2 regions of the Mesorhizobium sp. C432A genome follow, and region 2 is predicted to be linked to the other one. Evidence: predicted binding sites of a transcription regulator. Region 2 holds the regulator's gene; the other holds the start of a gene.
The links. The regulator LexA, encoded in region 2, represses DNA repair genes until DNA is damaged. The targets are predictions, from matches to a motif close to TGTTCNNNNTGTGTTCNG.

Region 1: the regulator LexA is predicted to act here: its motif matches at 2,567-2,584, upstream of dnaE (DNA polymerase III subunit alpha).

The regions. Positions count from the first base shown of each region.
Region 1 covers NZ_CP100470.1:4,564,787-4,580,973, reverse strand. Annotated here, with positions in the region: gene NLY33_RS22370 (S-(hydroxymethyl)glutathione dehydrogenase/class III alcohol dehydrogenase) at 1-199, opposite strand, end outside; gene NLY33_RS22365 (acetyl-CoA carboxylase biotin carboxylase subunit) at 438-2,450, shown strand; gene dnaE (DNA polymerase III subunit alpha) at 2,711-6,238, shown strand; gene NLY33_RS22355 (nuclear transport factor 2 family protein) at 6,408-6,806, shown strand; gene NLY33_RS22350 (potassium channel family protein) at 6,956-7,759, shown strand; gene NLY33_RS22345 (DMT family transporter) at 7,772-8,653, opposite strand; gene NLY33_RS22340 (hypothetical protein) at 8,837-9,343, shown strand; gene NLY33_RS22335 (DNA polymerase IV) at 9,350-10,678, opposite strand; gene NLY33_RS22330 (GNAT family N-acetyltransferase) at 10,746-11,321, shown strand; gene NLY33_RS22325 (hypothetical protein) at 11,421-12,908, shown strand; gene NLY33_RS22320 (hypothetical protein) at 12,933-13,586, opposite strand; gene NLY33_RS22315 (DUF3572 domain-containing protein) at 13,583-13,882, opposite strand; gene NLY33_RS22310 (response regulator) at 14,122-14,493, shown strand; gene NLY33_RS22305 (PleD family two-component system response regulator) at 14,525-15,898, shown strand.
Region 2 covers NZ_CP100470.1:4,023,731-4,039,917, reverse strand. Annotated here, with positions in the region: gene NLY33_RS19570 (peptidylprolyl isomerase) at 1-1,344, shown strand, start outside; gene trpD (anthranilate phosphoribosyltransferase) at 1,376-2,386, shown strand; gene trpC (indole-3-glycerol phosphate synthase TrpC) at 2,390-3,202, shown strand; gene moaC (cyclic pyranopterin monophosphate synthase MoaC) at 3,205-3,687, shown strand; gene NLY33_RS19550 (molybdopterin molybdotransferase MoeA) at 3,688-4,893, shown strand; gene NLY33_RS19545 (hormone-sensitive lipase) at 4,939-5,769, opposite strand; gene NLY33_RS19540 (AMP-binding protein) at 5,936-7,561, shown strand; gene kynA (tryptophan 2,3-dioxygenase) at 7,558-8,394, shown strand; gene kynU (kynureninase) at 8,500-9,747, opposite strand; gene NLY33_RS19525 (GntR family transcriptional regulator) at 9,916-10,680, shown strand; gene lexA (transcriptional repressor LexA) at 10,886-11,668, shown strand; gene NLY33_RS19515 (ComEC/Rec2 family competence protein) at 11,662-14,118, opposite strand; gene arr (NAD(+)--rifampin ADP-ribosyltransferase) at 14,231-14,647, opposite strand; gene gltX (glutamate--tRNA ligase) at 15,112-16,187, shown strand, end outside.

The DNA.
Region 1 (16,187 bases), 540 kb from region 2:
CGCCAGCGCCTTCATGGCCGAGGATTGCCGGAAACAGGCCTTCGGGATCGGCGCCCGACAGGGTGAACTCGTCGGTGTGGCAGATGCCGGTCGCCTTGATCTCGACCAGCACCTCGCCTTCGCGCGGTCCGTCGAGGTCGACCTCCATGATTACCAACGGCTTTCCGGCGGCGACAGCGACAGCGGCGCGGGTTTTCATCAGGCAATTCCTCCCAAGGCGATTGGTCTTCAGGCTTTCAGGGTTTTTATACTGTTTCAACCCGATTTGGCGACCAAATATGGCGCAAATCTTGGCCCAGTCGTCGGCGAGCCCGATCTTCGCCTCTCGGCACGGGCCTGGCGGGGAGGGAGTGTCTTGATGGGTGCGCTGCCGGCGGTGCTTGAGCCCGGCTGCCGAAGCCCATAAGAAGGACGAAAGACCCGAGGAAACGCCTTCGATGTTCACGAAAATCCTGATCGCCAATCGCGGCGAGATTGCTTGCCGCGTCATCAAGACGGCGCGCAGGATGGGGATTGCCACCGTAGCGGTCTATTCCGACGCCGATCGCGACGCCGTGCACGTCGAAATGGCCGACGAAGCCGTGCATATCGGGCCATCGCCTGCCGCGCAAAGCTATCTCCTGCCTGAAAAGATCATCGCTGCCTGCAAGGAGACGGGCGCGCAGGCCGTGCATCCCGGCTACGGTTTTCTGTCGGAGCGGGCCGCCTTCTGCGAAGCGCTTGAGGCTGAGGGCATTGTCTTCATCGGTCCGAAACCCAAGGCTATCAAGGCGATGGGCGACAAGATCGAATCGAAGAAGTTCGCCAAGGCCGCTGAGGTGTCGACGGTTCCCGGCTGGCTTGGTGTCATCGAAAATGCCGACCATGCCGAAAAGATCGCCGGCGAGATCGGTTATCCCGTGATGATCAAGGCCTCGGCCGGCGGCGGCGGTAAAGGCATGCGCATTGCCTGGAGCCAGTCGGAAGTGCGCGACGGCTTCGACCGGGCGCGCTCGGAGGCGAAAAGCTCGTTCGGCGACGACCGAGTCTTCATCGAAAAGTTCGTCGTCGATCCGCGTCATATCGAAATCCAGGTGCTGGCCGACGCGCATGGCACCGCCCTCTATCTCGGCGAGCGCGAATGCTCGATCCAGCGCCGGAACCAGAAGGTTGCGGAAGAGGCGCCGTCGCCATTCCTCGATGCCAGGACGCGCAAGGCCATGGGCGAGCAGGCCGTGGCGCTGGCCAAGGCGGTCGACTACCAGAGCGCCGGCACCGTCGAGTTCATCGTCGATGCTGAAAAGAACTTCTATTTCCTTGAAATGAATACACGATTGCAGGTCGAGCATCCGGTGACGGAGCTTGTTACCGGCATCGACCTGGTCGAGCAGATGATCCGTGTCGCCGCCGGCGAGAAGCTGGCGATCGAGCAGAGCGACGTCAAGCTGAACGGCTGGGCGGTGGAAAGCCGGCTCTATGCCGAGGATCCCTGTCGCAATTTCCTGCCCTCGATCGGCCGGTTGACGCGCTACCGGCCGCCGGAGGAGGGCAAGTTCGGCGATGTCTTCATCCGCAACGACACCGGCGTCACCGAAGGCTCCGAGATTTCGATGTTCTATGATCCGATGGTGGCAAAACTCTGCACCTGGGCGCCCACGCGTATCGAGGCCATCGATGCCATGTCGGAAGCGCTGGACAGTTTCGTCGTCGACGGCATCGAGCACAACATCCCGTTCCTGGCGGCGCTGATGCAGCATCCGCGCTGGCGCGAGGGGCGGATATCGACGGGCTTCATCGCCGAGGAATATCCTGACGGCTTCGCGCCGATCGTGCCCAATGGCGATGAAAAGGCAGTGCTGGCGGCGATCGCCACCGCGGTCGAGCTTCTGCGCCGCGATCGGCTTGACCGGCTGGGCGGGCGGCTGGCGCCGCATTCGGGCGCACTCAAGCGCGATTGGGTGGTGAAGCTCGGCGACGACTATCTCCAGGCTTCGATCATCGAGGGCATGATCTCCATTCCGATGGAAATCGATCTGTCGGTCGATGGCGGCAAAGCGCTGACCGTGGCGTCCGACTGGCGGCCGGGCGACCTCATCTGGCGCGGCACTGTCGGTGCCCGCAAGGTCACGGCGCAGATCAGGCCGGCGCCGAACGGCCTGCGCATTGCCTGGAAAGGCATGTCGGTGACGGCGCGCGCCATGCTGCCGCGCACGGCGGAGCTGGAAAGGCTGATGCCGGAGAAGGTGGCGCCGGACACGTCCAAGATGCTGCTTTGCCCGATGCCGGGCCTGGTCGTGTCGATCGCGGTTGCCGAGGGGCAGGAGGTCAAGGCCGGCGAGACGCTGGCCGTGGTCGAGGCGATGAAGATGGAAAACGTGCTGCGCGCCGACCGCGATCTTGTCGTGTCGAAGCTCAACGCCAAGCCGGGTGACAGCCTGGCTGTCGATGCGGTGATCATGGAGTTCGCCTAGAGATTGTTTGGAAATTCTACTCCGGCGGCCATCTGAAGGTGGTTTCTGCGCTTCCCGTGCTCACGGACCAATGGCCGCTGCGCTCCGGTTCTCGAAACCACCATCATATGACTCGCCAGAGCGAATTTCGAACAATCTCTGAGCCGTGCGGCTGGGTACGGAAGCCTGTGGTCGGTGGTCATTTGTGCTGGACTGGCATCGCCCGGTCCGGGACAATACATCTCCATCGACTCAAAGCCCTTCGAGCAATTTGAAACATCATGGCGGATGACAAACTTCCACGCGATCCCCTGAGGCGCGAAGCAGCGCTCGCTGCTGCGCGCCCGGAGGCGCCGGCGCGGCCGTTCATCCATCTGCGCGTGCATTCGGCGTATTCGCTGCTCGAGGGCGCCTTGCAGGTCGCCGCCGTTGTCGGTCATGCAGTCAAGGACGAGTGCCCGGCAATCGCAGTCACCGACACAAACAATCTGTTCGGCGCGCTGGAATTTGCCCAGAAGGCGGTGAAGGAAGGCATCCAGCCGATTATCGGTTGCCAGATCGATCTCGCCTTTTCCGGCGAGACCAGCGACGCGCAGCGCGACCGCCGCCGCCATGGTCCGGAGATGCACGCCGTGGTGCTGCTCGCCGCCACCGAGGCCGGCTACAGCAACCTCGTCAGGCTGGTCAGCCAGGTCTATCTGGAGACGCCGCCGGGCGAGCCCGTGCATCTGACGTCAGCAATGCTGGAAGGCCATAGCGATGGCCTGATCTGCCTCAGCGGCGGGCCGCGCGGCCCGATCGGCCGGGCGCTGAAGGAGGATCGCCGAGATCTTGCCGAGACGCGGCTTCTGGCACTCAAGGCGCTGTTCGGCGACCGGCTCTATGTCGAGCTGGACCGTGTTTCCGGTTATGACCGCGCTATCGAGAAATCATCGGTCGACCTTGCCTATATCCATGATCTGCCGCTGGTCGCCACGAATGAGGCGTTCTTCGCCGCCCGCGACGACTATGAAGCGCATGACGCGCTGATCGCCATTGCCGAGGGGTCCGTCGTTGCCGCCGACAACCGTCGCCGGCTGACTTCGGACAATTTCCTGCGCAGCCAGGCGGATATGGCGCGGCTGTTCGCCGACCTGCCGGAAGCGATCGACAACACCGTCGAGATCGCGCTGCGCTGTTCCTACTATCCCAAGACCCGCAATCCGATCCTGCCACGCTTTACCGGCGGCGATGTCGCCGACAATGAGGTGGCGCTGAAAGCGGAGGCCGATGAACTGCGCCGGCAGGCCCATGAAGGTCTCGACGCCCGGCTGGCGGCGCATGGACCCACCGCCGGCTACACGGTCGAACAATACCGCGAGCGGCTCGATTTCGAGCTCTCCATCATCGAGAAGATGAAATTTCCCGGTTACTTCCTGATCGTGGCCGACTTCATCAAATGGGCGAAGGCGCAAGGCATTCCGGTCGGGCCGGGCCGTGGTTCGGGCGCCGGATCGCTGGTCGCTTACTCCACCACCATCACCGATATCGATCCGCTGCGCTTCTCGCTGCTGTTCGAGCGCTTCCTCAATCCGGACCGCGTGTCGATGCCCGACTTCGACATCGACTTCTGCCAGGATCGGCGCGAAGAGGTCATCCGCTACGTCCAGCAGAAATATGGCCGCGACCAGGTGGGACAAATCATCACCTTCGGTACGCTGCAGGCGCGCGCGGTGCTGCGCGACGTCGGCCGCGTGCTGCAAATGCCTTACGGCCAAGTCGACAAGCTCTCCAAAATGGTGCCGCAGAACCCGGCCAATCCGGTCAAGCTGGCGGATGCCATCGCCAACGAGCCGCGCTTTGCCGAGGAGGCCGAGAAGGAGCCGATCGTGCAGACGCTGCTCGATATGGCGCAAAAGCTGGAAGGGCTCTACCGCCACGCTTCGACGCACGCCGCCGGCATCGTCATCGGCGACCGGCCCTTGTCGGAACTGGTGCCGATGTACCGCGATCCGCGCTCCGACATGCCGGTCACCCAGTTCAACATGAAATATGTCGAGCAGGCCGGGCTCGTAAAATTCGACTTCCTCGGCCTGAAGACGCTGACGGTGCTGGAGACGGCGGTGAAGCTGATCCGCCGGCGCGGCATCGAGATCGACCTGGCGACGATCCCGCTCGACGATCCTGAAACCTACGCCATGCTGTCGCGCGGCGAAGTGGTCGGTGTGTTCCAGGTGGAAAGTGCCGGCATGCGCAAGGCGCTGATCGGCATGCGGCCCGACTGCATCGAGGACATCATCGCGCTGGTGGCGCTCTACCGTCCCGGCCCGATGGAGAACATCCCGACCTACAACGCCAGAAAGCATGGCGAAGAGGAGATGGCATCGATCCATCCCAAGATCGACCATCTGGTGAAGGAGACGCAAGGCGTCATCGTCTACCAGGAACAGGTGATGCAGATCGCGCAGGAACTGTCGGGCTATTCGCTCGGCGAAGCCGATCTGCTGCGTCGCGCGATGGGCAAGAAGATCCGCGCCGAAATGGACAAGCAGCGCGAGCGTTTCGTCACCGGTGCGGTCGAACGCGGCGTCGGCAAGCCGCAGGCCGACTTCATCTTCGACCTTCTGGCCAAGTTCGCCGACTACGGCTTCAACAAATCGCACGCGGCCGCCTACGCCGTCGTGTCCTACCAGACCGCCTATCTCAAGGCGCATTACCCCGTCGAGTTCCTGGCGGCGTCGATGACGCTCGACATGGGCAATACCGACAAACTCGCCGATTTCCGCCAGGATGCGCTGCGTCTCGGCATCGAGGTGGTGGCGCCGTCGGTGATGACCAGCTTCCGCAATTTCGAGGTCGGCGAGAACCGCATTTACTATTCGCTGGCGGCCCTCAAGGGCGTCGGCGACGCTGCGGTCGAGCACATCGTCGCCATGCGCGGCGAAAAGCCGTTCAAGAATCTCGCCGATTTCTGTGAAAGGGTCGATCCCAAGATCGTCGGCAAGCGCGTCTTCGAAAGCCTGATCATGGCCGGCGCGCTCGACTGCTTCGGCCACGACCGCGCCCAGATGATGGCCGGCGTCGAACGGATGATGGGGCTGGCTTCTCTGGCGCAGCAGAATGCCATTTCGGGCCAGCACGACATTTTCGGCGCGTCGCTCGGCGCGCAGCAGCAGGCGCTCAATTTGCCGCAGACCGATCCGTGGCTTGCCGCCGACCGGCTGCACCGTGAATTCCAGGTCGTCGGCTTCTATCTTTCGGCGCATCCGCTCGACGAGTACAAGGCGGCCCTGCAGAAGATGCGCGTGCAGAACTGGGGCGAGTTCTCGGCTGCGGTCAAACGCGGTGCCGCCGCGGGCCGGCTCGCCGGCACCGTCACCACCAAGCAGGAGCGCAAGACCCGAACCGGCAACAAGATGGGCGTCATCGCCTTTTCCGACACATCTGGCCAATATGAAGCCGTGCTGTTTTCGGAAGGGTTGGCGCAGTATCGCGATCTGCTCGAGCCCGGACGTTCGGTGGTGATCACCGTTTCGGCCGAGGATAGGCCCGAAGGGGTCAATCTGCGCATCCAGACGGTGCAGTCGCTGGAGGATGAGGCCAGCCGTATCCAGAAGGCGCTGCGCATCTTCGTTCGAAATGACGGGCCTGCGTCGGCGATTCAATCGCAGCTTACCCAGCGTGGGGAAAGTCAGGTAAGCATTATCGTCATCAAAGAAGAGGCGCAGGGCGAGATCGAGATCGAATTGCCCAACCGCTACCGCATCTCGCCGCAGATCGCGTCGGCCATGCGCGCGGTGCCGGGTGTGGTCGAAGTCGAGCTCGTCTAGGCTGCGCTGATATACACGGCAATCGCATCGACGTCGGCCAGTGCATGACGGCATAAAGATGCTCTGGGCCTGACATTGCAGCCGATAGGGCCAGCGTGCGGGGCGTGGTTGACCTGACCTTCCTTTGAACCACATGCGTTGAGCAGAAACTTCAAAGGAACGCACAATCATGCCCAGCCGCGAACGCGTCGAAGCCTTCCTCAAGGAGGTGGTCGAAGGCAGCCACGTCAAAGCGATCGCCGACTTCTACCATGACGATGCCACCATGCAGGAAAATCTCGGCGTCCCGCGGCGCGGCAAGGAAACACTGATGGCGCATGAGCAGGCAGCACTCGATCGGATCGAGAAGATGCACACCCATCCTGTCCAGACATTCCTGGTCGATGGCGACAATGTCGCCATCCGCTGGACCTTCGACCGTGTCGACAAGGCCGGCACCGTGCGCCGGCTGGAAGAGGTGGCCCTGCAGCGCTGGCGTGGTGACCGGATTGCGGAGGAGCGGTTCGTCTACGACACCGCCTCGGCCTGGCGCCTCGTCGGGCCGGACGGCAAGGTGGTGGAGGGGTGACGATCACCGGGTCAGATCATGATGAGATTTGGTTGAAATCTCATCATGATCTAACCCTTTGTTGGAGCATGATCTTTTCCAAAAACCGGCACCCACTTTTTGGGATCATGCTCTAGACGGCCCCGGCTGGGACAGTTACGCACTTGGTGATGAAAGCAGCCGAGAAGGACGGATTGCAGCAAAGCTCAGCGATGGCGCGGCTGCGTGACCGGCTGCGCAAGCTCTATCACGGACGCACGCCGGCGGCGTTCCGGTTTCAGCTGGTGGCGGTCATCATCGACCTCGCCATCATCGCCTTCTTCGTTGCCACGCCGGTGCTCCAGGACAAGCCGTCATTCCTGTGGCTCGACTATACCGTCGCCGCATTGGTCGCCGCCGACCTGATTGCCCGGCTGTTAGCCTCCAACGACATGCTGCGGCTGATGAAACAGCCGACATCCTGGGTCGATGTCTTCATCCTTCTGACGCTGCTGATGCCGACGGCGCTGGCAAATCTGGCGTTCCTGCGCATCCTGCGGCTGTGGTCGCTGTCGCGCAGCGGCTCGCTGTGGCGGCATTTCGAGATGCGCGGGCTAAGGCCATGGCGCGAGGCGAGCCAGGCGGTCATCAACCTTTTGACGTTTCTCTTCGTCATCACCGGTTTCGTCTACACCTTCTTCTTCCGCTTCGGCGCCGGCCTCGAAAACTATGTCGATGCGCTTTATTTCACCGTTGCCACGGTGACGACGACCGGTTTCGGCGACATCGTGCTGCCGGGAATTGCCGGCAAGCTGACCGCAATCGTCACCATGATCATCGGCATCTCGCTGTTCGTCAGGCTGGCGACAGCGATCTTCCGACCGGCCAAGGTGCTCTTTCCCTGTCCACAATGCGGCCTGCAGCGGCACGAACCGGACGCCGTGCATTGCAAGGCCTGCGGGCATCTCCTCAACATCCCCGACGAAGGAAGCTGATTGGCGGCGGTGCTATGACGTAGCCACTTCCGCTGGTTGCGGCGCCTTGCGCTGCAGGTTGAGCAGGTTGCCCAGCAGGATCAGCAGGGCGCCGCCGGCGGTGAAGGCGTCGATCTGCTCGCTATAGAGCAGCCAGCCGATCAGCGCCGATAAAGGCACGCGCAAGAAGTCCATCGGCGAGATGACGGTCGCGTCGGCATAGGCGAGTGCGCGGGCCATGCAGAAATGCGAAGACATGCCGGTGAAGGCGATCAGGACGATCCACGGCCAGAGTTCCAGTGGCGGGTTGCGCCATTCGTAGAGCGCCGGGATCAAGCCGACTACCGACTGGATGATCAGCATCCAGAAGATGATGCGCACGACGCTGTCGGTGCGTGTCAGCGACTTGACCATGACCACCGAAATGCCGAAGCAGACAGCGGCGCCGAGCACGATCAGGTGCCCCGGATCGACGGCGCCAACGCCGGGCCGCACGATGATCACCACGCCGATCAGCCCCAGCGCGATCGCCGCCAGCTTGGGTCGGGAGAGCCTTTCGCCGAGGAAGGCCACCGCCAGCAGGGCCGTCCAGATCGGCGTCGTGAATTCGATCGAAATCAGCACGGCCAGCGGGATCAGTGTCAATGCGTAAAGCCATGCCGCCTGGCCGGTATAGTGGATGACATTGCGGGCGAGATGGGCGACGGGGCGCTGCGTGCGCATCGCCGCAAAGCCGCCGCTCACAATCACCAGCGGCAGCAGGATGAAAAAGCCGATCACCGAGCGCAGTTCCAGCACCTGGAACACGTTGAGCTCCGCGGTCGTGGCGCGGCCGGCGACCGACATCGCCAGGAACGAGGCGATCGACAGCGCCATCCAGAACGCGGCTTTGGGGATCGATGGGGAAGGTGCCATAGGCGCTATGTCGCAAGCCGGGGCTTCCATCGCAACCGCTAGGCGACGCATTCGACTGGGCCAGACCCGTTGCAAAACAGCCATGCTGGAAGTGGAACCTGACGCAACGGCAGGCGTTGGTTCCCGGTATTGGCCAATTGCTGGACGCATCGTTTCTTAAACATCAACGGGGGAGAGATTCCGATGAAATCATTCGCGCGGTTTCTGCTAGCCGGCTGCCTGCTAACTGCAAGCGCCGCGGCCCATGCCGACGAGGCGAATTTTCTCAGCTCCTTGCAAGGGAATTTCTCCGGCAAGGGGACAGTCAAGGTCACCACCGACGCACCGACGGTGAATGTGTCCTGCACCTTCAATTCCGACGCGACCTCGAGTTCATTGTCGCTTGACGGCAATTGCCGTGGTCTTGTCGTGGTGACGCGCGCCATCAGCGCCAATCTGAAGGCCCGCGGGGCGAAGTATACTGGCGTCTATGTCGGGTCGCGCACCGGGCCGGCACAGCTCGCCGGCAGCCGTTCCGGGAACGCGATCAGTCTCGGCATTCGCTGGGCGGCGGAGGTCAATGGCGATCGCAAGGCGTGGTTGACGGTGGAGAAAACCAGCGGCGACGGAATGCGGTTGACCGTTACCGACGTCGATCCGAAAACCGGCAAGAACGTGGTGACGAGCCGCATCGATCTCAAGCGTATCTAAGCCGTCTCACTCCTCGATCGGCTCCGGCGGGTTGGCGTTGCGGCCTTTACCGAAGGTGTAGCCGGTTTCCACCGCCTTCTTGCCGAACTTGTCGCGCAGCGTATCGATGGCGCTTTCGGCCATGGCGCGCTTGCGCGAGCCGACGTCGACGAGATCGGGCGGATCGGCCTTCTCGTCATCCGAGAGATCGCTGACACCGATGCCGAGCAGCCGGTACTTTGTCCCGTCCGCCTCCTTGCGCAACAGCTCGAGCCCGGTCTGGAAAATGCGGTCGGCCAGCCGGGTCGGATCGCCGAGCTGGCGGTTGCGGGTACGCAGCTTGAAATCCTGCGTCTTCAGCTTCAGCACCACGGTGCGCCCGGCAATGCCTGACTTCTTCAGCCGCGCCGAGACCTTTTCCGACAATCCCCTCAGCACTGGAACCAGTTCGCCCATTTCAGCTATGTCGGTGTCGAAAGTGGTTTCGGCCGACACACTTTTCGCATCCTGGTCGGGATCGACACGGCGGTCGTCCTGGCCGCGCGAGAGATGGTAGAGCCGGGTGCCCATCACGCCATAGCGGCGCATAAGATCGGCGCGCTCCATGCGCTGCAACTGGGCGATGCTGCGGATGCCGTCGCGTTCGAGCGTTGCGGCAAAAGCCTTGCCTACGCCCCAGATCAACGTCACTGGCTGTTCGGCCAGGAAACCCAGCGCCTCGGCTTCGCCGATCACCGAAAAGCCGCGCGGCTTGCGGAAATCGGAGGCAACCTTGGCCAGGAACTTGCAGTAGGAAAGGCCGGCCGAAACGGTGATGCCGATTTCCTTTTCGACGGTCTGCGCAAAGCGCGCCAGCACCACCGCCGGCGGCATGCCGTGCAGGCGCTCGGTGCCGGCAAGGTCGAGAAACGCCTCATCGATGGAGAGCGGTTCGACCAGCGGCGTGAGCGCCTGCATCAAGGCGCGGACATCGCGGCCGACGCGGACGTATTTCTCCATATTGGGCGGGATGACGACCGCTTCCGGACAGGCTTCGAGCGCCTTGAACATCGGCATTGCCGAGCGCACCCCCTTGATGCGGGCGATGTAGCAGGCGGTGGAGACGACGCCGCGCTTGCCGCCGCCGATGATCAGCGGCTTGTCCTTCAGCGCCGGATTGTCGCGCTTTTCGATCGCCGCATAGAAGGCGTCGCAATCGATATGCGCCAGATGCAGCTGGTAGAGCTCGGGATGGCGGGTGAGTCGAGGGCTGCCGCAACGCTCACAGCGCCTGGTATCGCTGCGCTGAAGGGTCAGGCAGTCGCGGCAAAAACCGTGCTCGGGATTGTTGACAGGGGCCGCCATCGCTGCGAACATAAAGAGAACAGATGCAATGGTACGTCAGGACGGAAGCCGCCACAAGCGGTTAGCCGGGAGAGAACTCATGAGCACCACCATAGCGCCGCTGGCGCCTGACCTATGGGCGGATTTCGAGGATCTTTTCGGCAAGCAGGGCGCCTGTTACGGCTGCTGGTGCACGCATTTCCGGATGGCGCCGGCGGTCCGACGGGCCAGCGACAAGCAGCGCAACAAGGATCATATCAAGGCGCGTATCGAGGCCGGGCCGCCGCCGGGGCTTTTGGCCTTCGAGGACGGCCAGGCGGTCGGCTGGATGCAGATCGGTCCACGCGCCGACGTGCCCGAATGGAACAATCGGGGCCGGGGCTCGGCGCCGGTCGATCCAACCGACGCCGTAGATCCCGGCGTCTGGGCCATCTCCTGCTTCTTCATCCGCGCCAGCGCGCGCGGCCGGGGCGTCAGCCACCGCCTGGTCGAGGGCGGCATCGCTTTTGCCCGCCAGAACAAGGCGCGGCTGGTCGAGGCGTGTCCGATCGACGTGTCGCGCGATTCGCGTTCGATCGGGCTGTTCGTCGGCTCGTCTCGTGTGTTTGAAAAGGCCGGCTTCGAGCGGCTTGTCGAACGCAAGGCCGGACGGCCGCTGATGCGGCTGGTGTTGTAGTCAATTACCCGTCGGCGTTTGTTGATGTCCTGTGGAAGCTGTAGGTTGGTGTCATAGCAGACGAACGAAGCGTTCCTTTTTGGTCAAATGGAGAATTTTGTGAACCGTGTCTTGCCGCTTGCTTTCCTTCTCGCCCTCAGCGCTCCTGCCTTTGGCCAGGCTGTCGATGCCCAAGGTGCCAAGCAACTTTCCGATGAGCTCTCTCGCTATGTCGGCAAACAGGCGCTCAATGAAGGCATTTTGAAGATCTCAGCCGAGGAGGGTGCCTACAAGATCACCTTCGATGTGAAGGCGCTTGTGGCGAAGATGCCGAAGCAGGATCTGAAGCGGTTCGATTTCCCGCCCGTCACGCTGCGGGTCAAACCGCGCAGCGACGGAGGCTGGGATGTCGCCTCGGATTTCTCTACGACTGGGTCCATCGAGGTAAATGGCCCAAATGGCCTGAACACCGGGCAAATCGTTGTCAAGGATGGCAAGTTCACGGGCGTCTATGACCCGGAACTGGCGGCATTTACCAGCGGCACCAGTTCGATTGCGGGCATGACGATGACGTCGCGCCAAGTCAGTCAATTGACCGATTTGAGCGTGGGGCTGGGCTCTTCCAAAATTGACGCCAGGAAGTCGGCCAACGGCGGCGTCGATCTTAATTTCACACAGGCGATGGCGGACTTCGTCGAAACGGTCAAAATCGATGACCGGTCAATCGCAGCGCTCCGGGCACCGGAGCTCGCTGTGAACGTGACCGCTAAGGCCATTCAGACCAAGCCGCTTCTGGATCTTTTGGCGTTCGCCGTCGCCCATGAGGACGAGGCCCGGCTGAAGGCCGATCAAGCAGAGTTCAAAACGCTTCTGCTCGGTGCGCTGCCGCTATGGGAACGGATCGATGGGACCTACGCATTCAAAAACCTTGCCATTGAAACATATGCCGGCAATTTCGGCGCGGCGCAGCTGAACACCGTTGTCGGCATGGACGGCATCAGCAAGGACGGCAAGATCAGCTACGCATTCAAGGTTTCCGGCCTGACAATACCGCAGCAGATGCTGCCCAGTTGGACCGTTGCGTTGCTGCCGACGGATCTCGACCTGAATTTCGGCGGCGCCAACATCGATCTCGACAGTATGGCCAGGAAAACCATCGACACCCTCGATTTCAGCAAGGATCCACCGCTGCCGCCAGATTTCGGCGACGAGATTTCCGCCAATTTCCTGGCCAAGATACCAAAATTCGTTCTCGGGCACAGCACGGTGAAGAACGGCGACATCGAGGTCGCCATGGAGGGCGAAATGACGTTCCCCGGCAAGAAGCCGGATGCGAGCGTGACCGTCAACGTAACCGGCTACGACAAGATCGTTGAAACCTTGCAGGCGGCGGCTAAATCTGACCCGGAGGCCTCGCAGGCTTTCACAGGGGCGCTTGCGATTAAGGGATTCGCCAAGACGCTGCCGGACGGCCGTATCGAATGGGTGATCAACGCCAGGCATGATGGGTCGGTGACGGTCAACGGCGCGATGCTGAAGGGGCCTGATCCGGTCGGGGAAGACAACGCCGATCCGGATGCGATCCCTGGGACAGCAACGAAGCCTTGAGCACTGACCTCGGGGGCGGCTAACTCAGAGTCCCAGCGCGCTAGCAATCTTTGGCGCGGCCTCGTGCCAGTCCTCGACGGAGATGATGTCGTCCGGCACCGGCGGCAGGAAGGCGCGCAGCGAATTGTCGGCCATCAGGTGGAAGAGATGGGCGTCGGCAACCGAGTTGCGTGCCGAGATGAGGTTGGCGGGCTGGTCGTCGACAAAGGCTACCGGCCGGCCTCTGCTACCACGCAATTTGGCCACCGCTGGTCCCTTGGCCATTTCGGTGGTCAATAGCGGATAGGGCAGACCGAGCGCATCGAGATGGGCGCGGCGGGCGGCGCGATGCCGGTGCGGCATGGCGGTCAAAAGGACGATCTCGACGCGGTCGCTGAGGCTGGCAAGCGCTTGTTCGGCACCGTCGGTAACGCTCTGCCAGTCGGCCTGCGTATCGAAGAAATCTCCGAGAAGTGCCGTCACCTCCGGCTGTTCGATCAGCCGGCCGCTCGCCGTTTCGGCAATGTTGCCGGTGAGGCGGAAGGAGGCCAGCGTCAGGCCGAAGCCGCGCGATTTCAGGAAATGCGGAAACGGCCGGATGAATTCGAGCACAACATCGTCGACATCGAGGATCAGCAGAGGCCGGTCGTCGGCTGCAAGTTCGGCGATCTGGCGTGCCGTCTCGGGATCGTCGCTCATATCGAATGCTCATGGTCGTCGCCGCCAAGAGGCAGCGCGCGCAACGCCTTGCCGACTGAGGCCGGCGGAGTGTCGGTTTCCTCAGCAAAGCGCAGCAAGGTCGGCTCGTGGGCGAGGATGAACTGCAGCACGCCGGCAAGGAATCCCGGTTCGGCCGCGGCGCGGCGGATGGCGGACGCCTCGATGCCGGTGATGGCCAGGAAGCGCGGCAGGAGTTCGGGGTCGGCGGCGACGAAGCCCAGTGCCTTCACGGCAATGGTTTCCGCTTCCTCGCGCATTGACGCTGCGTTTGCCATCACTACTTTCTCGTTGCGGAAATGAGTCTCTTTTCCGCAGTAATCGCAAGCGTCGCCTGCGGCAAGCCACAGCCCCGATCCAATGTGGTTTTCGAGGTGGAATCCGAATGGCTTTTGCCGCTTCGGGTTTGCATTTCGTCAATCATATTGCCTTAAGAGTGAGCGAGGGTTTGGTGTGCTTCGACAAAGGCGCATAGCGGCAGGGCTTCGGGCAGAAGCCTGGCCGGGACGGGAAATCGATGCCTAAGAAGGTCATGATCGTCGAGGACAACGAGCTCAATATGAAGCTCTTTCGCGACCTCATCGAAGCCAGCGGTTATGAAACGGTGCGCACGCGCAACGGGCTCGAGGCGCTCGATCTGGCGCGCCAGCACAGGCCCGACCTGATCCTGATGGACATCCAGCTGCCCGAAGTGTCGGGGCTGGAAGTGACGAAATGGCTGAAGGAGGACGACGACCTCCATTCCATTCCGGTCATCGCCGTCACCGCCTTCGCCATGAAGGGCGACGAGGAACGCATTCGCCAGGGCGGTTGCGAGGCCTACATCTCCAAGCCGATCTCGGTGCCGCGTTTCATCGAGACCATCAAATCCTATCTCGGTGATGCCTGATGCCTGATGCCTTCAGCCGGAGCCTTGTGACATGACCGCGCGGATCCTCGTCGTCGACGACATCCCTGCCAATGTCAAACTTCTCGAGGTTCGGCTGCTGGCCGAATATTTCGAGGTGTTGACGGCCTCCAACGGGCCGGACGCGATCGAGGCCTGCGAAAACGGCAAGGTCGATGTCGTGCTGCTCGACGTGATGATGCCCGGCATGGACGGGTTCGAGGTCTGCAAGCGGCTGAAAAGCGATCCGGCGACCGCGCATATACCGGTGGTCATGGTGACCGCGCTGGGCCATGTTGCCGACCGGGTGCGCGGCCTCGAGGCAGGCGCCGACGACTTTCTCACCAAGCCGGTCAACGATCTGCAACTGATGACGCGGGTGAAGAGCCTGGTCAGGCTGAAGTCGCTGACCGACGAGCTGCGGCTGCGCGCATCGACCACCCGCAACATCGGCATCGAGGCGCTGTTGAGCCGCAGCTTCGCGTCGGAGGACGCCACGCCGAAGGTGCTGTTGATCGACGAGCGCAAATCGTCGGTTGAGCGCATCCAGAACATGCTGCGCGGCAGCGCCGAGCTCGACATTGCCACCGATCCGCATGCCGGCTTCTTCCAGGCCGCCGAGGCGCCCTATGAGTGCGTGCTGATCTCGACCGGTTTTACCGATTTCGATCCGCTGCGGTTGTGTTCGCAATTGCGTTCGCTCGACCGCACCCGCTTCCTGCCGATCATCCTGATTGCCGACGAAGGCGAGGAGGGCCGCATCATCAGAGGCCTCGAACTCGGCATCAACGACTATCTGATGCGGCCGATCGACCAGCAGGAGCTGACGGCGCGGCTGCGCACGCAGGTGCGCCGCAAGCGCTACAATGACCAGCTGCGCGCCAGCGTCACCCAGACCATAGAGATGGCGGTGACCGACGCATTGACCGGGCTGCACAACCGCCGCTACCTCGACAGCCATTTGCAGACGCTGTTCGACCGCGCCGTGGCGCGGCGGCGGCCTCTGTCTGTGATGATCACCGATCTGGACCGCTTCAAGACCGTCAATGACTCGCATGGCCATGATGGCGGCGACGATGTGTTGCGCGAGTTCGCAAGGCGGCTGCGCAAGAACGTCAGGGGCATCGACCTTGCCTGCCGCTTCGGCGGCGAGGAATTCGTCGTTGTGATGCCGGACACGGACGGCGCGGTGGCGGAGAAGGTTGCCGAGCGCATTCGCGCCGAAATCGCCCAGCTGCCCTTTGCCATCGGCCCTGAAGGCAAGGCGATCGAAGTCACGGTCAGCGTCGGCGTGTCATCGGTTCTGAAGGGCGCGGACACGGTCGCGGCGTTGATGAAACGTGCCGACGTGGCGCTCTACGAAGCCAAAAGTGGCGGCCGCAACCGGGTCGTCGCCAAGGCAGCGTAGGCTAGGCCACCGATTATGCAGTCAATCGGACAGGGTTAGGAATTTACCTTAATCCAAGCGATTCGGCAGGCTTGGTTAAGAAACTATTGATTTTCAAACATTGTTGCGCAAATGTGCGGTGCAAGAACAAGGGCGATGCGGGCACGAGGGTAGACAGCCGCATCGCTTCGCCGAATACCCCATGATGCTCAGGTCCGCCGCATCTCCTGGGTCCGTGGGGTCGGCCGGCCGGCGCTGGCACATAGTGGCCTCCTCGTACCGCTGCCATACGCCGACCGGCCCCCTTTTT
Region 2 (16,187 bases):
GCGCTCTATCGGGGCGAAGACCGCACCATCGACTATCTGATCTTGCCAAAGGCGTTGGTGGAGCCCATCGAGGCGCCATCCGACAGCGTGCTTCAGGCTTATTTCGAGGCCAACAAGAAAACCTACGCGGCGCCAGAATACCGCAAATTCTCCTATGTCCGGCTCGAGCCCGAAGACATCATGGATGTCAGCGCCGTAACGGACCAGCAGGTCAGCGACGACTACAACAAGAACAAGGGCCGCTACACCACGCCGGAAATGCGCACCATCGAACAGCTGGTGTTCCCTTCCGCGGACGCCGCCAAGGCGGCATCCGATTCGCTGAAGACGGGCGCCACTTTCGACAAGATCGTCACCGCGCAGGGCAAGACCCCGGCCGACACGCTGCTCGGCACGCTCTCCAAGGATAAGATCACCGACAAGGCGGTCGCCGATGCCGCATTCGCGCTTGCCGTCAACGAAGTCAGCCCGGTCGTCCAGGGCGCGTTCGGTCCGGTGCTTTTGCGCGTCACCGAGATCAAACCGGAAACGGTGAAGCCGCTGGCGGAAGTGTCAGACCAGATCCGAAAGGATCTGGCGCTCGGCGAAGCAAGCCGCATCCTGCTCGACGTGCACGACAACTACGAAGACACCCGCGCCGCCGGCAGCACGCTGGCCGAAGCCGCCGCCAAACTGAAGCTCAAGGACGTCACCGTCGAGGCCATAGACCGCACCGGCCTCAAGCCGGACGGCACCATCATCAAGGACCTGCCGGCATCGCCGGACCTGATCAAGGCGGTGTTCGAGGCCGAGCCCAACACCGAGAATCAAGCCCTGACCACGCCTAACAACGGCTTCGTGTTCTATGAACTGACATCGATCACGCCGGCTCGCGACCGCACGCTGGACGAAGTCCGCCAGCGCGTGGTGGCGGACTGGACGACAGAGGAAACGACCAAGCGGCTGACCGCGAAAGCAGACGAACTCGACAAGCGCCTCAAGGCTGGCACCACACTCGACGTCATCGCCGGCGAACTGAAGCTTGAAAAGCAGACCAAGCGCGGCGTGAAGCGCGAGGCCGACGATGTCGATTTCGGCAAGGAGGGTGCTGCTGCGATGTTCGGGGTCGGCGAAGGCGGCACCGGGCTGATCCCCTCGCCCACCGGCGACGGCCAGATCCTGTTCAAGGTCGCCGAAGTGTTCGAGCCGGCCGGAGCCGACGCCAGCTCGGTACCCGACGATGCGCAAAAATCCTTCACGCAAGGCATGTCCGACGATCTGCTCGACCAGCTGGTGGCGCAGTTGCAGACGCAGTACGCCGTCAGCGTCGACCAGGCCGCCGTTTCCCAAGCCCTCGCCCAATGAATGGCCTTAGCCCAATGAACGTCTTGGCCCAATGAGCGCCCTGAAGACCCATATCGCCAAGGTCGCCACGGGAACCGGGCTTACCTTCGAGGAAGCGCGCGAAGCTTTCGACATCATCATGTCTGGCGACGCGACGCCGGGCCAGATCGGCGGCTTCCTGATGGCGTTGCGCGTGCGCGGGGAGACCGTGAGCGAGATTTCCGGCGCCGTCGCCACCATGCGTGCCAAGATGCTGCGCGTCGAAGCTCCTGAGGGCGCCATCGACATTGTCGGCACGGGCGGCGACAATTCGCATTCAGTCAACATCTCGACCGCTTCGGCCTTCGTCATTGCCGGCTGCGGCGTGCCGGTCGCCAAGCACGGCAATCGCGGCCTGTCGTCGCTGACGGGCGCTGCCGATGTGCTGGTCGCGCTCGGCGTCAAGATCGATATCCTGCCAGAGGTGATCGGCCGCTGCATCCAGGAGGCCGGCGTCGGCTTCATGTTCGCGCCGGCGCACCACCCTGCGATGAAGCATGTCGGCCCGACCCGCGTCGAGCTCGGCACGCGTACCATCTTCAACCTGCTCGGACCGCTGTCCAATCCGGCTGGCGTCAGCAGGCAGATGGTCGGCGTGTTCCTGCCGGAATGGATCGTGCCGGTGGCCGAGACATTGAAGGCGTTGGGCACCGAGCATGCCTGGGTGGTCCATGGGGATGGCTATGACGAAATCACCACCACCGGCGAAACGCAGGTGGCGGAACTGGCCGGCGGCGAGATCCGCCATTTCAGGCTCACCCCGGAAGCCGTCGGCCTGCAGCGCCACACCAAGGACGAGTTGCGCGGCGGCGACGCCGCCTACAATGCCACGGCGTTGCGCGACATGCTGAGAGGTGCTGCCGGGGCCTATCGCGATACGGTGCTGATGAACGCCGGCGCCGGCATGGTGGTGGCCGGCAAGGCGACGACGCTTGCCGACGGCATGGCCGCGGCCACACAGGCCATCGACAGCGGCCGGGCGCTGGGCGTGCTCGACAGGCTGGTCGAGATTTCGAACGGATGAGCCGTGGCTGACATTCTGCGCAAGATCGAGGCCTACAAGCGCGACGAGATCGCGGCGGCGAAGGCGCGGATACCGTTGGCCGAGATCAAGGCGCGAGCCAAGGATGCCGACGCACCGCGTGGCTTTCGGAGGGCGCTTGAGGCGAAGCGCAGATCGGGCAGCTTCGGCCTGATCGCCGAGATCAAAAAGGCAAGCCCATCCAAAGGCTTGATCCGTGCCGATTTCGACCCGCCCGCACTGGCGCAGGCCTATGAGAAAGGCGGTGCCGCCTGTCTTTCGGTGCTGACCGATGCGCCATCCTTCCAGGGCGCGCCGGAATTTCTCACCAATGCACGCAAGGCAGTGTCCCTGCCCGCGCTGCGCAAGGATTTCCTGTTCGACCCTTACCAGGTCTACGAGGCTCGCGCATGGGGCGCCGATGCCATCCTGATCATCATGGCCAGCGTCGATGATGCCTTGGCGAGCGAATTGGAAGCGACCGCGTTCGAACTCGGCATGGACGCGCTGATCGAGGTGCATGACGAGGCCGAGACGCAGCGCGCGGTAAAACTCTCGTCGCAGCTGATCGGCATCAACAACCGCAATCTCAGAACATTCGAGACCAGCCTCGAGACCTCGGAACGGCTGGCATCGATGGTGCCGGGCGGCCGATTGCTGGTCAGCGAGAGCGGAATTTTCACCCACGACGATTGCTTCAGGATGCAAAAGACCGGCATCAGCACCTTCCTCGTCGGCGAGAGCCTGATGCGGCAAGAGGATGTCGCTGCGGCAACGCGGCTGCTTTTGACAGGCAAGGCGAAAGCAGAGGCCATCTGAGGATGGCAGCCGCCCTCACCCATCTCGGCGCCAAGGGCGAGGCCAACATGGTCGATGTCGGCGAGAAGGCGGAGACGACGCGCACGGCGGTCGCCGAGGGCTTTGTCTCGATGCGGGCCGAAACCCTGAAGATGATCCTCGACGGCGACGCCAAGAAGGGCGATGTGCTGGGTACCGCGCGCATTGCCGGCATCATGGCTGCCAAGAAGACGCATGAGCTGATCCCACTCTGCCATCCGCTGCTTTTGACCAAGGTGTCGGTCGACATCGAACCGGACACCACGCTGCCCGGCCTCAGGGTCACCGCGCTCGCCCGCGTCACCGGCAAGACCGGGGTCGAGATGGAGGCGCTGACCGCGGCATCTGTCGCGTGCCTGACCATTTACGACATGGCCAAGGCGGTCGACCGCGCCATGGTGATTTCCGGTATAAAGCTGGTGGAAAAGACCGGCGGCAAGTCCGGCGACTACAAGGCGGGTTCGTAAATGGCGCTGGTTCCGGTCGCCGAGGCGCTTCAACGCCTACTCGACGGCGCTGTGGCGTTGCCCGGTGAAAGCGTCGCGCTGGCGGATTCGGCCGGCCGGGTGCTGGCGGAGCCGGTCGTGGCGCTGCGTACCCAGCCGCCTTTCAATGCATCTGCCATGGACGGCTATGCCGCACGGGCGCGGGATGTGGCGACCCTCCCGGCGAGGCTTTCGGTGATCGGCAAGGCGCCTGCAGGGCGAGGCTTTGACGGCGCTGTAGGTAAGGCGGAAGCTGTGCGCATCTTCACCGGCGCGCCGCTGCCGGAAGGCGCAGACACCATCGTCATCCAGGAGAATGTCCGCGATCTCGGCGGTGGCCGGATCGAGGTCACCGAACCGACGGCGAAGAACCGTAACATCCGCCGCCTTGGACTGGATTTTGCCCAAGGCGACGTGCTGCTGGAGAAAGGCCGCGTGCTCGATCCGGCTGCATTGTCGCTGGCGGCGTCGGCCAATCATCCCCGGTTGAACGTGGTGCAACGGCCGCTGGTCGCCATCATCGCCACCGGCGACGAATTGCTGCCACCGGGTAGCGAACCTGGCCCCGACCAGATCATCTCGTCCAACGCCTATGGCGTCGCTGCTGTGGCGCAGTCGGTCGGCGCTCGCGCGCTCGATCTCGGTATAGCGGCCGATCGCAAGGAAGCGATCGCGGCGCTGGTGAAAAAGGCGGTCGATGCGAAAGCCGACGTCATCGTCACGCTCGGCGGCGCCTCGGTCGGCGACCATGATCTCGTCCATGACGTGCTGACCGGCGAAGGCATGAACCTCGACTTCTGGAAGCTCGCCATGCGCCCGGGCAAGCCGCTGATGTTCGGGCGGCTGGGCGATATCAGGTGCATCGGCCTGCCCGGCAATCCGGTGGCGAGCCTGGTCTGCTCGCAATTGTTCCTGAAGCCGTTATTGGCGCAGCTCGGCGGCCGTCCCCACCGGCAGGACATCCGCCAGGCTCAGCTTGGCGCCGCGATGCCGGCCAATGATCTAAGGCAAGACTATGTGCGCGCCGTGGTCCGGGAAGAAGCCGGCGCATTGGTGGCGACGCCGTTCGGCATCCAGGATTCCTCGATGCTGAGAATGCTGGCCGACGCCACCGGCCTGATCGTGCGCGAGCCCTTCGCTCCGGCGGCAGAAGCAGGCGCTGCTTGCAGCGTTCTGATGTTGCGCTGAAGGTCGCGGATCCAAGCCGTTAATTCCAAGAGATAAGACTGGTTGTTACTCCGCCAGCAATGTCCGCGTCAGCGGATGTGTCGGATCGGCAAGCCCGTCGACGATGCTGAAATGATGCCGGTCCGGCTCGACCACTGTGCTGGTCGTGGCGCCGAGGCCGATCCAGATGTTGGCAAGCAGCGCATTCTGGCGCAGGAACTCCGCCCGCTCGCCGCCGCCGGCCCAGCAGGTGATGCGCGCGCCCTGCATGGGGCGCAGCAGAACCGGGCTTTCGGCCAGTGCTTCCGCTTCATCGATGGCCAGTGTCGCGTTCATCCCCGTCCGCATGATCGGCCGCAGATCATGAACCCCGGAGATCGAGACGACATTGCGTATGCGGCCGGCCACATCGGCGGCCAGAGGCGTCGTTGTCGTCACCATCCTGGAGGCGAGATGGCCGCCGGCGGAATGCCCGGTCAGGATCACCGGCCCGCCGACCATCGTCGCCGCCTTGCCGATCGCCGCCGCGATTTCCCTGACGATGCCGGAAATGCGTATGTCGGGACAAAGCGTGTAAGTCGGCATTGCCACGGCAAAGCCATTGGCAACCGCGCCGTTGGCCAGATGCGACCATGGCTTGTTGTCGAACGCCTTCCAGTAACCGCCATGGATGAAGACGACGAGCCCTTTGGGCATGACATCGGGAAGGAACAGATCGAGCCTGTTGCGCGGGCTGTCGCCATAGGCGATGTCGAGCTTGGCCCGACCGGACGCCGACATTGTGTCGCGAAAAGCCTGTGCCGGTGTGTCCCACGCGGCCGGCCAGCGATTGCTGCCGGCAATGTTGTCGCCGTTGGCGTAGGCATTGTCCCAATCGGCAACACGATGTTGGAGCATCTGCATCCCTCCCGGATGGCTTCAGTTCAGTCGACAGGAATGGCCGCCGAACAGGGCGGCGTCAATCCTGCGACCTAAAAACATTTTAGGCTTGAAACAAATTTCGACTGGTGCGATCCTGCGCCTTGTTCAGCCATGGGCGCGAGGCAGACAGGGGCAGCCGAAAATGCTTGGGCCATCAGCGCATATCGACACATTCACGCGCGACAACCTGCCGCCGCCGGAGCAATGGCCGGAGTTTTTGCTCGACGGCTTCGACTATCCCGACCACATAAATGCCGGCGTCGAATTGACCGACAGGCTGGTCGAAAAAGGGTTCGGCGACCACACCGCGCTGATCGGCAATGGCCGCCGCCGCACCTACAAGGAACTGTCCGACTGGACCAACAGGCTCGCCCATGCCCTGGTCGAGAATTATGGCGTCAAGCCGGGCAACCGGGTGCTGATCCGCTCGGCCAACAACCCGGCCATGGTCGCCTGTTGGCTGGCCGCCACCAAGGTTGGCGCGGTGGTCGTCAACACCATGCCGATGCTGCGCGCCGGCGAACTCGCCAAGATCGTCGACAAGGCGGAAATCACGGTTGCGCTTTGCGATACAAGGCTGATGGACGAGATGACCGCCTGCGCCAAGGGCAGTGCGTATCTCAAGCAGGTCATTGGCTTCGACGGCACGGCCAACCATGACGCGGAACTCGACCGCGCCGCCCTCGACAAGCCGGTCACCTTCACTGCCGTCAACACCGGCCGCGACGATGTCGCCCTGCTCGGCTTCACCTCCGGCACCACCGGCGTGCCGAAGGCGACGATGCATTTCCACCGCGACCTGCTGATCGTCGCCGACGCCTATGCCCGCGAAATCCTGGAGGTGACGCCCGACGACATCTTCGTCGGCTCCCCGCCCCTTGCCTTTACCTTCGGTCTTGGCGGGCTCGCCATCTTCCCGCTGCGTTTCGGCGCCGCGGCGACGCTGCTGGAACAGGCGACGCCACCCAACATGATCCACATCATCGAGACCTACAAAGCGACCATTTCCTTCACCGCTCCAACCGCCTATCGGGCCATGCTCAAGGCCATGGATCAAGGCGCTGACTTGTCCTCGCTGCGCGTCGCGGTTTCGGCGGGCGAGACGCTGCCGGCGCCTGTCTTCGAGGAATGGACTGAGAAGACCGGCAAGCCGATCCTCGATGGGATCGGCGCCACCGAGATGCTGCATATCTTCATCTCCAACCGCTTCGACGACATGAAGCCGGCCTCCACCGGCAAACCCGTCGGCGGCTATCAGGCACGCATCGTCGATGACGAGATGCGGGAGTTGCCGCGCGGCTCTACTGGCCGGCTGGCGGTGCGCGGCCCGACCGGCTGCCGCTACATGGCCGATGCCAGGCAAAAGGACTATGTCCGCGACGGCTGGAATCTCACCGGCGATACGTTCACGCAGGACGAGGATGGCTTCTTCCACTTCGCCGCGCGTTCCGACGACATGATCGTCAGCGCCGGCTACAACATCGCCGGCCCCGAGGTCGAAGCGGCGCTGCTCTCGCATCCCGACGTCGCCGAATGCGCGGTGACCGGCGCCGAGGACGGTGAACGCGGCCAGATCGTCGAGGCGCATATCGTGCTTGTGCAAGGTGTTTCGCCGGACGCATTGACCGTCAAACGCCTGCAGGACCACGTCAAGGCAACGATCGCGCCCTACAAATATCCGCGTTCGGTGAAGTTCATCGACGCCTTGCCCAAAACCCAGACCGGCAAGATCCAGCGCTTCCGGTTGCGCGCGGAGAAGAGCAATTGATTAAGCCGCACGATCCGGCGTCCGATGGCGCGCAGATGTCGTTCAAGGAGCGGATGTCCTACAGCGACTATCTGCAGCTGGACAAGGTGCTCGATGCGCAGGCGCCGCTGTCTTCGGCCCATGACGAGATGCTGTTCATCATCCAGCATCAGACATCGGAATTGTGGATGAAGCTCGCTTTACACGAGATCGGCGCCGCGATCCGCTCTATCCGCGCCGACCGCCTCGAACCGAGCTTCAAGATGCTGTCTCGCGTCGCGCGCATCTTCGAGCAGCTCAACAATGCCTGGGACGTGCTGCGCACGATGACGCCAAGCGAATACACCGAGTTTCGCGACGCGCTCGGCCAATCCTCGGGCTTCCAGTCGTGGCAGTACCGCGCCATCGAGTTCATGGCCGGCAACCGCAACCTAGCCATGCTCGGGCCGCACAAGCACCGGCGCGATCTTACGGACAGGCTGGAAGCGATCCTGGCCACGCCGTCGCTGTACGACGAGGCGCTTCTGCTTTTGGCGCGCAATGGCTTCGACATCGGCGCCGATGCCGGGCGCACGGACTGGCGCGAGACGCGCGGTGAGAACGAAGACGTGCTGGCTGCCTGGCAAACCGTCTACCGCGACCCGCAGCGCTACTGGATGCTCTACGAACTGGCCGAGAAGCTGGTCGACTTCGAGGATTACTTCCGCCGCTGGCGCTTCAACCACGTCACAACGGTCGAGCGCATCATCGGCTTGAAGCGCGGCACCGGCGGCACCTCAGGCGCCTCCTATCTGAAGAAGATGCTGGAGGTCGTGCTGTTTCCGGAGCTCTGGACGGTCCGCACCCGGCTCTAGAGCATTTCACCGTTTAACGGAAACGGCGAAATGCTCTAGCTCTTTGATTGACGCAATTTCGGACGGAAAACCGCTTCACACTTTTCCTGAAATTGCTCTGGTTTCTCACGTAACCGCGGTCTTCACCGCGAAGCGGGCGTCCTGCCAGGCGCCGGTGCGCAGAATATCCTCCAGGACTTCGACCGCCTGCCAGACATCGCCATATCCGACATAGAGCGGCGTGAAGCCGAAACGGATGGTCGACGGCGCCCGGAAATCGCCGATCACGCCGCGCTCGATCAGCGCCCGCATCACCTGATAGCCATGCGGGTGGAGGAACGACACCTGGCTGCCGCGCTGGCTGCCGTCGCGAGGACTTTCCAGTTCAAGCCGGTAGGCGCCGCATCTGGCTTCGACGAGCTGGATAAACAGGTCGGTCAGCGCGATGCTTTTTCTGCGCACCGCCGCCATATCGACGTCGTTCCAGATATCGAGCGCGCCCTTGAGCGCCCGCATCGACAGCACCGGCTGCGTTCCGCACAGGAAGCGGCGAATGCCGCTGCCGACGGCAAAGCCCTGCTCGAAGGCAAAGGGCCGCGCATGGCCCCACCAGCCGCTGAGCGGCTGGTGGGCATCGTCATGGTGGCGCTCGGCCGCGTAGATGAAGGCCGGCGAGCCCGGGCCGCCATTGAGGTATTTGTAGGTGCAGCCGACGGCGAAATCGGCATTGGCACGGTCAAGTTCGACCGGCAAGGCGCCGGCCGTGTGGCAGAGATCCCAGATGATCAGCGCGCCGGCGTCATGTGCCTTGCGCGTCAGCGCCGCCATGTCGCGCAACTGGCCGGATTTGTAGTTGACGTGGTTGACCAGGATGACGGCAACGCTGTCGTCGATCAGCTCCTCGATTGCGGCCGCGTCGACGCCCTCCAGCCGCAGCCGCGTTCCCGGCCGGGTCGAGGCGACGCCTTCGGCCATGTAGAGGTCGGTCGGGAAACTGTCGCCCTCGGCAACGATGACCGACCGATCCGGCCGCATGCCGAGCGCTGCGTGCAGCAGCTTGTAGATGTTGATCGAGGTTGTGTCGCAGACCACCGTCTGCCCATCAGCCGCGCCGATCAGTCGCCCGAGCTGATCTCCGAGTTCCACCGGCATGTTGAACCAGCCGGCGGTGTTCCAGGCGCGAATGAGGTCGTGCGCCCATTCCTGCGTGGCGGCCTGCTGCAGTTCGCTGAAGACGACCGCTGACGCGGCGCCCAGGGAATTGCCGTCGAGATAAATCACGCCTTGCGGCAAGACAAAGCGTTCACGCATGGAGCGCAGCGGATCGGCGGCATCCATTGCTTCGATTGTAGCGAGATCGGGTGTCGTGCTCATGATCCGGCGCCCCTCCATGGACAAACGCGCGCGGCGGAGCCTGCCGCCCAAACATGCCGGCGATCTTGAGTGGTCGCCCTTGAACTGTCAAACATTATATATAATTCACCCATTGAAAGGCTTTGATATATAATGATCCGCCCGAGCGTTTATGTCTGATGGATCACGATGCTGGATGACGAGCAGACCTCGAAGACGGAAGTGGCCTATCGCCTGCTCAGGCGCGATATTCTTGCGACCCGGCTGGCGCCTGCCGCGCCGTTGAAGCTGAGCACGCTGCGCAACACCTACGGCATCGGCTGGACGCCGTTGCGCGAGGCGCTGTCGCGGCTGGAGGCGGAACGGCTTGTGACCGCCATCAGCAACCGCGGGTTTGCGGTCGCTCCCGTCTCTCGGGCGGAGCTCGAGGATTTGGCACGTGCGCGGCTGGTGGTCGAACTGCCCCTGCTGGTGGAATCGATCGAGAAGGGCGACCGTGAGTGGGAAGACGCGGTCGTTGCCGCCCACTATCGTCTCTCACGGTGCGGGTCTGTTCTCGACGATCCATCGGATGATGCGGTCGACGCGTGGTACGAAAAACACGATGCCTTCCATGCGGCGCTGCTCAGTGCCGCGACATCCAGCTGGCTGCTGCGCTTCAATGCAACGATTTCCGACCAATTGCATCGCCATCACCGCTTTCTGGGTCTGGCCCCGACGCTGCGCGCCGCCGCCGGCCGCACGGACGGACACCGGAAGGCCGTGGCGGCCCTGCGCGACGCCGTGGCGATCGAACACCATACCGCCCTGATGGAAGCGGCCCTCGATCGCGACGTCGAACGTGCGAAAACTCTGATGACCGCTCACATCGGCTACACGCTGCGGGTCTATGCCCAGAGAGAACCCCGCGCGGATGCTGCGCAGCCCCGTCCGAAAAGGAAGCGGCGATCGTAGCCGACGACGCAGGGCACTTTGTCTTCGTTTCACCCCGTTGCTGGCAACTGGGCGCAGGCGGCGCTCGCAGCGCCGAACGTTACGCTGAACAAAACGTCAACACATTCATTAAACTTTAAAAGGTTGCGGAACACAACTGGAACAGATAGTGTTTGTTCTGGGTTTGTTTTTTCTGATTCTGGTTTCAGAACCCTTGGGGGCCGCGATGCTGACGCGCAAACAACATGAGCTTCTGATGTTCATCCATGAACGCCTGAAGGAGAGCGGAATCCCGCCGTCCTTCGACGAGATGAAGGAAGCGCTCGACCTCGCCTCCAAGTCCGGCATCCACCGCCTGATCACGGCGCTTGAGGAGCGCGGTTTCATTCGCCGGCTGCCGAACCGGGCGCGCGCGCTGGAAGTGCTGCGGCTGCCCGACTCGATCGCACCAGGCCTCAATGCGGCGAGGAAGTTTTCGCCGAGCGTCATTCAGGGCAGTCTTGGTCAAACCGGCCAAGGGCAAGGCGGCCAAGGACAAGGCGCGTTGGGCCAAGGCGGTCTCGGCCGCCAGATCAAGCCGGGCTCGCCGTCGCGTTCGATGTCGGCCGGCAATGACGATGCCGTTTCCGCGATTTCAATCCCGGTTATGGGACGCATCGCCGCCGGCGTGCCGATCGACGCCATCCAGCATCAGACCCATTCGATCTCGGTGCCGCCCGATATGATCATGGGCGGCGAACACTACGCGCTCGAGGTCAAGGGCGATTCGATGATCGAGGCCGGCATTTTCGATGGCGACACGGTCATCATCCGCAATGCCGACACAGCCAGCCCCGGCGAGATCGTGGTGGCGTTGGTCGACGATGAGGAAGCGACCCTGAAACGCTTCCGCCGCAAGGGCGCCTCGATCGCCCTGGAAGCCGCCAACCCGGCCTACGAGACCCGCATTTTTGGACCGGACAGGGTGAAGGTGCAGGGCAAGCTTGTCGGATTGATCCGGCGCTACTGAGCCGGCTTGGGTTTGTACTTTTCACGCTGGTTGTAAGGCGGCAGGCCGCGCGCTTCGCGGGAGAAGCGGCGTTGCTCGTGCCAGTGGCGATACGGCTTGTCGACGGCGAAGCGGATGGTTGGCGCTGCAGCTGCCGATTGCGGATCGAAGAAGACGGCGGCGCTGCCGTCGCGGGCCAGCTGTTTCTTCGTCACGACCAGCACCAGCGGGTCGCGGCACGGATTGTAGGCGGTGGCGTCATCGATGACGATCAGGCTCGCGAAGGCACAGGCCGGCCGCGCCGTCTTGCGGTCTTTCGCAAGCGCTACAATGGCTCCGGAAGGGTGCCGGGCGATACAGAGATCGCCGGTGCAATAGAAGGGCGAGCCGGGCGGCAGATCGAGCGGATCGAGATCGAACCGCGTATCTGTTGACTCGAAAATCTCAGGTGGGATAATGGTTTCGGCCCGCAGCGCCCGTTTCCAATTGTCCGTGGTGAATTCGTTGGAGCGTTCGCGGTTGAGGGCGAGTTCGCCGCCACCGATCGGCATGGCCACCAGATGCGCATCCTCGGATATGAGCACGTCGGGCGTAAGCACCTGCGGCACCGTCAACAGGCCGGCCAGCGCGAAAGGCACGGCCGCCAGCCTGAGCCAGGTGGTGGCCATGGTGGCGATGACGAGGGCGACCGTCACCAGCAGCACCGAGCGGATGGAAATCAACCCGACGGCATCGACCGGCGAGCGCTCGGAAATCCAGGCCGATATGGCGATCATCGCCGTCAGGCCTTTGCCCATCACATAGAGGAACGGTCCGTCGGCGCCGAACGGCATCGCCAGCGCGCTGAGCACGGCAAACGGCATGACGATCAACGATACAATCGGCATCACGGCCAGATTGGCGATCAGGCTGAGCGGCGACACACGCTGAAAATGCCAGATGGCGAACAGCAAGGTTGCACTGCCGGCGATGATCGAGGTCATGGCGAGGCCGCCCATGGCCAGCGCGAATTTTCGCGACAGGAAGCCGACGAAGGAGCGCTTTGCCGGTGGCGTTCTCACCTTGTCGGCGCGGTAATCGGCCCAGCCGGCATAGGCGCCGACAAGGGCGGCAGTGGCGGCAAACGACATCTGGAAGCTGGGACCGACCACCTCGTGCGGCGACACCAGGATGACGGCAATGGCGGAGATCGCCAGATTGCGCATGGTGAGTGCGGCGCGATCAAACAGCACGGCGACAAGCATGACCGCTAGCATGATGAAACTGCGCTCGGCAGCCACCACGATGCCTGAAATGACGAGATAGGCGGCGATGGAGACGAGTGCTGCCACTGCTGCATATTTCTTCACCGGCCGGCGCGAGGAGAAATCCGGAAACAGCGCAAAGGCGCCGCGCAGCAACGCCATGATGGTGCCGGCAACCAGCGCCATATGCAGGCCGGAGATGGAGATGATGTGATAGATGCCGGTGCGCCGCATCGCTTCGTTGACCTCGTCCGGGATGCCGGCGCGCACGCCGACAATCAGCGCCGCGGCAATCTCGCCTTCGGCGCCGCCGATCTTGCCCCTGATATGGTCGGCAATGTTTTCGCGCGCGCTCTCGATTGCCGAGGAGAGCCGCGCGGTCAGCGGCGGCGGTCCCTGCGTAGCAATGGTTTTCGGATTGCCGAGAAAGAAGCCGCTGCCGCCGATACCGGTGAAATAGCTGTCGAAGGAGAAATCGTAGCTCTCCGGCCGCACCGGACCGGTCGGCGGCAACAGCCTGGCATAGCCGGTGATCAGGGAGCCGGCGGTCATATCGGCGGGAACGGTCCGCGCCGAGAGCCTGACCCGCTCCGGGGCGTAGCGCAGCTTGGGGTAAGCGGTCGAAACCACGTCGAGCGTCAGCCTGATGCGCCCGCTCTCCATCTGTTCGAGACTGACGACGCGGCCGGTCAGCCGTGTCTGGATCTCGGAGCCGAGCATCTGCGTTCCGGCGCGCCAGGTCTCGACTTTGGCGGCGACGACGCCGAGCGCGCACAGCATCGCGGCCATGCAGAACAGATGCGTCCTCGGCCGCGATCGCGTGGCGACAGCGCAACATGTCGCCAGCACCACAATGGCGATTGGCTGCGCAAAGCCCGGCTCGCCGGCCAGCGAGAAGTAGACGATGACGCCGGCTGCCAGGAAAACCGGGACCAGCAGGAAGGCGACGCCCCGGTCGAGCTCCGTGTTGGCGGCCACGGCAAGGCTGCGGCGGAGCGCGGGCCATGACGGGCGGCGAAGCCGTCTGCGCAGTCGGGCGATAGATCCGGGCGCTGTGACTTGCGCCGGCAAGGCGTGACCGGGCAGCGCGGGCGCTATGCCGGGATGCGGCTCAGGCAGCGCGAGGGGCAGCGGCTCGGCATAGGGACTATCGGCAAACAGCGAGCGTTCGCTGACGCTTGCCTCGCCGCCTTCGCCTTCCTTCGTGCCCCGGCCACGTCCAGCCATCGGGTCTGCCCCTTGCGCCCCAGACCTCCTATGCTACATGAACGCGCAAAGTGCGAAAGTCCGTGCGGTCGCGTCCACCGCGCCGGAATTGACGATCACTCGCCAAGGACGCTCAATCCTCAATCATATCCCGGCCCTCCGCCCTCAGGCGAGCAAGCCCATCGTGCATTGCCTTCAATTGTTCCGGTGTATGACCCTGCCATTCAGCGAGCTCCCCCAGGATGAGCAACGGATCACGGGAGCGGTAGGATTTCGTCGGATTACCGGGAAATTTTTTATCGGTCAGGTTAGGGTCATCCATAAAAAACCCCGTCGGCTTTACGATGTAAATCCTTTGACGACCGTCACCCGTTGCAAGCTCTGCTCCCCAGATGGCGGCTTCCAGTGTCTGGGTGAAATAGATCCATGACAGTGGTTTACCTCTGAAATTGGAAGGGTGGCCGACGCTCAGCAGATCCCCGGGTTTCAAATCCGCCCGGGTACCATGGTAGAACGGATCACCCTCCGTATGGTCGGCGTTTCTGGTCATCGGTAGTCCTTCTTTCAATCATTCCTCCTTCGTGGCGAGGCCGGACCGCACACAGTTGCGGTGTTCACGATAATGATTGCAGAAAGGTCAATATGCGTGACCAAGCCAACGCTGTCACGGCGGCGTTGTGTCGGGCAGTGCCGCATCCGTGAAGAAATGTCCGCTCGTCAGAGGGGGCTACCACCGTCGCAGCGATGTTCCAGGCACTGTGACGGGCGCTGCAGCCGAATGAAACCCAGACATTGACGCTGCTGCCAAATGAGGTTGCGCGGAGGTGCGAACAGATTTTTGTGCTACAAGGCTCCACCGCCAGTTGACGCAAACGATAATTGCCGACGTGCCCCCGGCCTCATCCAGCCATCGGGTCTGCCCCTTGCGCCCCAGACCCCCTATGCTACATGAACGCGCAAAGCGCGAAAGTCCGCGCGATCACGCTCCGCTTTCCAAGGCTTCCCGAGAGTTCCATGTCCGACACGGTCGTCACCCGTTTTGCCCCCTCGCCCACCGGCTATCTGCATATCGGCGGCGCGCGCACGGCGCTGTTCAACTGGCTGTACGCCAAGCACACCGGCGGCACGATGGTGCTGCGCATCGAGGACACCGACCGCGAACGCTTCAACGAGGCGGCGACACAGGCCATTCTGGATGGGCTGACCTGGCTCGGCCTTTCCTGGGACGGTGAGGCCATATCGCAGTTCGAGCGCGCGCCGCGCCACCGTGAGGTGGCCGAGGAGCTGGTGCGCCTGGGCAAGGCCTATTACAGCTACGAGACGCCTGCCGAGCTCGAGGCGATGCGCGAGGCCGCACGCGCCAAGGGCCTGCCGCCGCGCTACAACGGCCAGTGGCGAGATCGTGCCCCCTCGGAGGCGCCTCCCGGCGTCAAGGGCGCCATCCGCATCAAGGCGCCGACCGAGGGCGAAACCGTGGTGCACGACCGTGTGCAGGGCGAGGTGCGCTTCCCCAACAAGGACCTCGACGATTTCATCATCCTGCGCTCGGACGGCAATCCGACCTACATGCATGCCGTCGTCGTCGACGACCATGACATGGGCGTCACCCACATCATCCGCGGCGACGACCATCTGACCAACGCCGCGCGCCAGACGGTGATCTACAACGCCATGGGCTGGGACGTCCCGTCGATGTCGCATATCCCGCTGATCCACGGCGCCGACGGCGCCAAGCTGTCGAAGCGGCACGGCGCACTCGGTGTCGAGGCTTATCGCGCCATGGGCTATCTGCCCGAGGCACTGCTCAACTATCTGGCAAGGCTCGGCTGGAGCCATGGCGACGACGAGATCATGTCGATCAAGGACATGATTTCGTGGTTCGACATCGGCGATGTCAACAAGGGTGCGGCGCGCTTCGACTTCGCCAAGCTCGAGTCAATCAACGGCGCGCATATGCGCAAGATGGCCGATACCGAGCTGTTCGACATTTTCGTCGCCACTCTGCCATACCTCGAAGGCGGATCTGCTATCGCCGCCCGTCTCGACGACGCCAGGAAGGCGCAGCTGCTGGCCGCCTTGCCTGGCCTGAA